Regions from separate parts of the Schnuerera sp. genome, predicted to be linked through region 1. Evidence: riboswitches for the same ligand, from Rfam matches in the RefSeq annotation. Region 1 holds a riboswitch; each other region holds the start of a gene.
What was found. A riboswitch is a leader RNA that binds a small molecule or an ion and turns the genes downstream of it on or off. The one in region 1 is predicted to bind cobalamin.

Region 1 (2,277 bases):
ATATATAATGAAAATTTTACAGAAAAATCAATACCAGTATTATGTAAAACTAGGACAATACGGAGACCACTTAAAAAGTTAGATTGCCATCCTGAATCGAAAGTGAAGAATCTTGATTTTGTGCCATTTATAGATTCTTCGCTAACGCTCAGAATGACAAATTAAGTACTTTTCAGTGGTCTCGGCAACACCTTAGCTTTTATTTGTATAATAAGATTTCTTAAGCCTTGTCAATATATCTATTATTGGCTTAAAAAGAACTAGAATTATTATAAAATTAGAAGTCCCATGAAGTAAGTCAAATAATATACCTCTAATCCAATAAGTCCATCCATAAGCTGCACCATAAAAAAACGATTCTATCACAGCAAAGAAAGCTCCAAAAGTATAGCCAAATATGGCTCCAATGGTTGCATAACCATATTCGGATTTTATCTTTTTCTTCATGAATTCCGTTATTATTATAAGCAAAGGCCAAATAATATAATATACAAGAAACCAAGTAGAAAATCCATATATAAATATTTCAGTAGTTGTAAATACTAAGGATACTAATAAGATTTTTTTATATCCAAATACAATAGTATATACAATAAACAATAAAGTAACAATTTCAACATTAGGTATAAAACTTAAAGCCAACTTCCCTGTTGTTATAGTTGCACTTAGAATCCCTATAAGGGCAATATCTCGTATCTTCATGGCCTTAATAGTTTTTCAATTCAAAAGTATAAACATCTTCATCTATCAGAGGTATTTCTCCTGGACCTGTTAATGCATCTTCGCCATTAATACTTACATGAAAATATTCCTGCTTATTAGGATCTGCAACATAGTCTAGCATTCCTACTACCATAGTACCAAAATCATATTTTTCAAAAGTTATTCCTAGTTCTTCTTGCTTTTCCTCTAATAATTCCAATAAGAATTCATAATCTGTATTATATTCAAAGGTCTTATCCACATCCTCATCTTCATTAATTACGTGGATTGTAACTGCCTTAGCTCCTTCTACTCCTTTAGGGCTTAAAAAAACTTTATAACCAACAAATACCAGCAATGTTACTATTAAAATCGATAAAATCACCTTAAATTTTTTACTCATAATATTTCCTCCTCATCTTCAAATCAAAAAACCTTCCAACTTCAAGTTGAAAGGTTTTGTTTTCTGTATCTACAACCTCTTCATTCCTCGTGAAGTTATCGTTGTGCAAGTATAGGCAGGTCTTCCGGCTTGGTTTATAAAAGTAGTTTGCCTTCCCAGTTTCCCAGTGGCATTATAAACTACTAAAACACTTTACGGCGGCGGGACCGCACAGGAATTTCACCTGTTTCCCTATTAATGCTAAATAGCAACCTATACCATTCTATTAAATTTTCATCTAAATCAATAATACTACAGTTCTAAATACTTAGCAATACCTGTGAAATTTTATTTATCTTCTAATAGCTTTAATGCTTCCTCTACTATTCTATCTACTGTAAATCCAAATCTTTCAAATAATTCATTTCCTGGTGCAGAAGCCCCAAAATCCTTAAGGCCTAAAACCTTTCCATTGCTACCTACATATTTATGCCATCCAAAGGAAGAGGCTGCTTCTACTGCTAATCTATTTGTTATTTCTTTAGGCAATACTTTTTCCTTATATTCTTCAGTTTGTTCTTCGAATATTTCCCAAGAGGGAATACTTACCACTTTGGTACCAATTCCCTTCTCCTTTAATCTATTTGATGCTTCATAAATCAACTGAACTTCAGAACCAGTTCCCATTAGGATTATATCCACTTTTCCATCTTCCTTTAATATATATCCTCCTTTTAAAGCTTCTTTGCCAGTTCCCTTCAAAAGAGGTAACCCTTGTCTTGTAAGTATTAAAGCTGTTGGAGCTTCTTTTGTCAATGCCCTATACCAGGCTGCTGATGTTTCTCTAGCATCAGCTGGTCTAATCGTCGTCATATTTGGCATAGTTCTCAACATAGCCAGATGTTCTATAGGTTGGTGAGTAGGTCCATCTTCTCCTACCCCTATACTGTCATGGGTTAATACATAAGTTACTGGTAGATTCATAAGGGCTGCTAATCTCATTGCGGGTTTCATATAATCGCTAAATACCAAAAAAGTTCCCCCATATACCCTTAACCCACCATGTAAAGCCATTCCATTTAATATGGCTCCCATAGCATGTTCCCTTACTCCAAAGTGGATATTAGAACCAGTATAATCATCAGAAGAAAAAACCTTTCTTTCCTTCATAGCAGTCTTATTAGAAGGTGCTA
Region 2 (2,277 bases), on a different contig from region 1:
TCATTTTATTTTCACTGGTATTCCACAGCATACCAAATAAACCTCTTGGGATAAAGCTGCTACCCTTTGATTTATTCTCCCTTGAATATCTCTAAATACTCTCCCAATATGATTTTCTGGAACTAAGGAATAGCCTACTTCGTTAGTTACCAATACTAAATTATAACCCCTATATTCAATAGTTTTTATCAAGGAATGTATTTCTTCATATATTTTATTTTCTACTTTACTTTGCAATTTATTGTCTATGTATTCTTCGTTTTCTGTCATATCAAACATTATATTAGACGTCAAAACGGTAATACAATCTAATAAATAGTTTTTTTCTTTCCCTATTGCATTGATTAATGAATAGTTGCCTTCATAAGTTCGCCAATAAGAAGGGCGACTATTTCTATGTAATATAATCCTTTCTTCCATCTCCTTATCCCATATTTTAGATGTGGCAATATATACCACATCTTTTTTATCCTTATATAGCTTTTCTGCAAAACTGCTTTTTCCACTTCTAGCTCCACCAGTAACTAATATGATCATATTATCACCTATATTTTTATTTTAAATCTTTTAATTAATTATTTAAAAGTATATCATAAACAGCCTTTAGTTTAAACTGTTGACTTCCTCAATTAGTAGTTATACAATATATATACAAAATTAAATATAAAAGTCTTATGGACCGTAAGGTTAAAAGGGAAGTCGGGTGAAAATCCCGCGCAGCCCCCGCTACTGTAAGTGAGGATAAAACCCTAATATGCCACTACCTAGATTTTTAAGTAGGAAGGCAGGGTGGAATATGAATCACAAGCCAGGAGACCTACCATAAGGTTTTTGTAAATTTACCTTCGGAGGGAAGGTGTAATGTATTTTTTATGCTTTATTTTTGAATAAAAGGTCTACCTCCTTAGGTAGACCTTTTATATTTAAAACAAAACTAGGAGGGAATTGAATGAAAAAATTTAAAAATCTATTTGCTTTATTATTAATATTTGTTCTAACATTTTCACTGGTAGCTTGTACAATAGATGATTCATCAGAACCTGAGAATATAGTTGAAAACTCAAATGAAACTGCTGATATTAAGTTTCCTTTAACTATTACTGATTTTTTAGAAAGAGAAATTTCATTAGAAAAAAAGCCAGAAAGAATAGTTTCCCTTGCTCCTTCTACTACAGAGCTAATATATGCTTTAGGTGCTGGTGATAAAATTGTAGGTGTAACAGATTATGATAATTATCCACCAGAGGTAGAAAATATAGCAAAAGTAGGAGGGTTCAAAGGTCCCAATATTGAAGCTATAACAGCTCAAAACCCTGATATAATATTGGCTTCCAATCTTTCTGGTCAAGAAGAAATGGAAACTTTAGAGAATATGGGAATACCAGTTATAATGCTAGAATCTAAGAATATTGAAAGAATATATGAATCCATAGAACTATTAGGTCAAATTACAGGTATGGAGGAAAATGGAGAAAAAATAATTAATGAAATGAAAGCCAAAATTAGCGAAATCAATGATAAAGTAAAAGAACTTCCAAAAATAGATGTATTTTATCTGGTATCTTTTGAAGGAAACTGGACAGCTGGCAAAGGTACATTTATTGATGAGCTTATAAACCTTGCAGGCGGAAATAATATTGTAGAGGATATTGAAGGTTGGACTCAATATAGTGTAGAGGAACTAGTAAAGAAAGATCCTGATGTCATCATCACCTCCCCCCATGCTGGCAACATAGATGATATAGAAAAAACAGAAGGTTACCAAAACACGAAAGCCGTTAAAAATGGAAATATTTTTGTAGTAAGTGATGATGATATAATAGCAAGGTCTTCCAATAGGATTGTCTTAGGTCTGGAAGAAATAGCAAAATTCTTACATCCGGAGGTTTTTGATTAAAGTGAAAAAGAGTATTCTTTTTTCTATAGCTATCCTAGTGTTTTTCATTACAATTATAATTTCTATTTCCGCAGGGGCAGTTAAAATTCCCCTGCTAGAAATTATAAATGTATTTAATGGTACTGGAGATGAAACGAATGCTACTATTATTCTTAATTTAAGACTTCCACGAGTAATATCATCGGCAGTTGTAGGTATGGGACTTTCGGTTGTAGGTGCATTTTTTCAAGGCCTTTTAAGAAATCCTATGGCAGACCCTTATGTTTTAGGAATCTCTTCTGGTGCTGCTTTTGGTGCAACTATTGCCATTATACTAGGTCTTGGACTTTTTAGCCTTAGTTTTATGGCTTTTGTTTCATCTTTATTTGTTATTCTAGTTG
Region 3 (2,277 bases), on a different contig from region 1:
GATACTAAATTAACAGATGAGGGAAAGGAACAGATTAAAAAGACAAAAACTTTTGTTGACACCTTATCCTTTGATAAAGTATATGTAAGTCCTTTATATAGAGCTATTCAAACTATGGAAATACTAGGTTTAAATGGAGAAGTGGAAGAAAGAATTAAGGAGGTAGATTTTGGATTATTTGAAGGAAATACCTATGAGGAAATTAAGGACAAGTTCCCAAAGGAAGCTGAAATATGGGACGAAGATTATATAAATTTTGTTACTCCTAAAGGTGAAAGCATTAAAATGGCTTACGAAAGGGTGACTTCTTTTTTAGAAGAAATATCAAAAAAGGAGGAAAATGTGGTTTTAGTATGTCATGATGGAGTTACTAGAATTGCTTTATCTTGGGTATTTGATAATTTAGATTATTTTTTCAAATTTAAAATAGAAAACGGAAGCGTTAATATAATTTCTATAGATGAATATGGATTCAAGTATATTAAGAAGACTAACTATACTGTAAAATAGCAACTAAATTTATTTATTGAATAAAAATTTCTTTTGTGATAATATGAAAATTGAAAAACTAAATATAAAAATATTAGGTTCCTTTGGATTAATAAGGGAAGCTGGTGAAAATCCAGCACAGCCCCCGCTACTGTAATTGGGAACGAAATCAACTTATACCACTGAGATTATCTCGGGAAGGTGTTGAAAGTAGGATGAACCAAAAGTCAGGAGACCTACCTAATAGTTTTTGTAAAAGTAACCTTCGGAGGGAAGGGGAAGCTTATATTTTTGTGCAATTTTCGGCTATGCATATTAAAAATCCCTAACTGATGATGGTTAGGGATTTTTTTAAGTTAACTAATATAAGAAGGAGAGATGAAAAATGAATAAAAGGACTAATCTTTTGACTAAAGTAATGCTTGTAGTATTAGCTTTTACCTTGGTGTTAACAGGTTGTAATTTAGAACAAAAAGATGAAGAAATATTAGAAAGTCAGCAAGAATTAGAACAAATGGAAGAAAAGATTGATGCAGATACTGGCCTTGTTTACGAAGGTTCTATGGAATTAAAATATGCAAAGTCTTTTTCTGTAAATTATTACAAAGGTGGATATAAAACCATAGTTGATTGGAATGGTAGAAAAACTTTATTAGTCCCAGAAGGTAAAGAGGTACCTGAAGTAAAATCAGATATTGATGTTATACAATTGCCTATAAAATCAATAGGCGCTTTTACTTCAGTTGTTGCAGCAGAATTGAGACCATTAGAACTTATAGACAAGATGACTTTAGTTACTACTGAAAGAGATAGATGGCATATACCAGAGGTAAAACAGATGATGGATGAGGGGCAAATTACATATGTAGGTAAGAATAGTGCGCCGGATTATGAACTTATTGAGTCAATCAATCCAGATTTAATATTGATTACAGTTAAAACAGTTCATGGTGAAAATGATGTAATAACTAAATTTGATGAAATGGGAGTTAAATGGATATCCCATGGAAGTCAAAGAGAAACAGATCCTAGAGGTAGATTGGAATGGATAAAACTAATAGGGGCTTTGCTTGATAAGGAAGAAGAAGCAGAAGATTTTTATGAAGCCCAATTAAAAAAAATTGCTGAGGTAGAAGAAAAAGTTGCAAATCTAGAAGGCGAAAAGAAAAAATTTGCTTCCACCTTTTTTTCTAAAGATATTTACTACGTAAGAAACAAAGGAGATTATGAAGTAAAGATGTACGAACTATCAGGTGGAGAATATATACTTAGTGAATTGAATCCAGAAGAAGATGGAAATACTAAAATGAATGCGGAAGAGCTTTATAAAGGAATAGAAGATGTAGATATATTATTTTATAATACTATTCTTGGTCGTAGTGTCCAAAGTATAGACGATTTAGTGTCAAATGCAGAATATTTGAAAGATGTTAAAGCCATAAAAGAAGGAAGAGTATGGGGATATAAACCTCATTATTATCAATATTCGGATCAAGTAGCAGATATGATAGTTGATTTATATACAATATTTACAACCCCCCATGGAGAAATAACTGAAACAGATTTTTTCTTTTTAATGGAGTAATATAATAATATGGATTTAAACTTGATAAAATCAAATAATACCATTAATAATAAAGTTAGAATTTATATTGCATTTACAGTAGTGATAATACTTTTAATATTAGGAGTCATAATAAATATAATATCTGGCTCCATAGATATTACATTGAATGATTTACGAAGTATCATATTAAAGGACAAGCAGTTATCAACATTAGAATACAA

Region 2: another riboswitch for cobalamin. It lies ahead of VK998_RS12235 (ABC transporter substrate-binding protein); the one in region 1 lies ahead of VK998_RS11275 (hypothetical protein).
Region 3: another riboswitch for cobalamin. It lies ahead of VK998_RS12255 (ABC transporter substrate-binding protein); the one in region 1 lies ahead of VK998_RS11275 (hypothetical protein).

The regions. Positions count from the first base shown of each region.
Region 1 covers NZ_DATHXO010000478.1:5,090-7,366, reverse strand. The annotation lists gene VK998_RS11280 (hypothetical protein) at 193-702, opposite strand; gene VK998_RS11275 (hypothetical protein) at 707-1,105, opposite strand; cobalamin riboswitch at 1,203-1,376, opposite strand; gene tkt (transketolase) at 1,433-2,277, opposite strand, start outside.
Region 2 covers NZ_DATHXO010000524.1:1,393-3,669, reverse strand. The annotation lists gene cobS (adenosylcobinamide-GDP ribazoletransferase) at 1-4, opposite strand, end outside; gene cobU (bifunctional adenosylcobinamide kinase/adenosylcobinamide-phosphate guanylyltransferase) at 1-537, opposite strand; cobalamin riboswitch at 659-839, shown strand; gene VK998_RS12235 (ABC transporter substrate-binding protein) at 950-1,897, shown strand; gene VK998_RS12230 (FecCD family ABC transporter permease) at 1,899-2,277, shown strand, end outside.
Region 3 covers NZ_DATHXO010000524.1:4,460-6,736, forward strand. The annotation lists gene VK998_RS12250 (histidine phosphatase family protein) at 1-510, shown strand, start outside; cobalamin riboswitch at 569-747, shown strand; gene VK998_RS12255 (ABC transporter substrate-binding protein) at 875-2,074, shown strand; gene VK998_RS12260 (FecCD family ABC transporter permease) at 2,084-2,277, shown strand, end outside.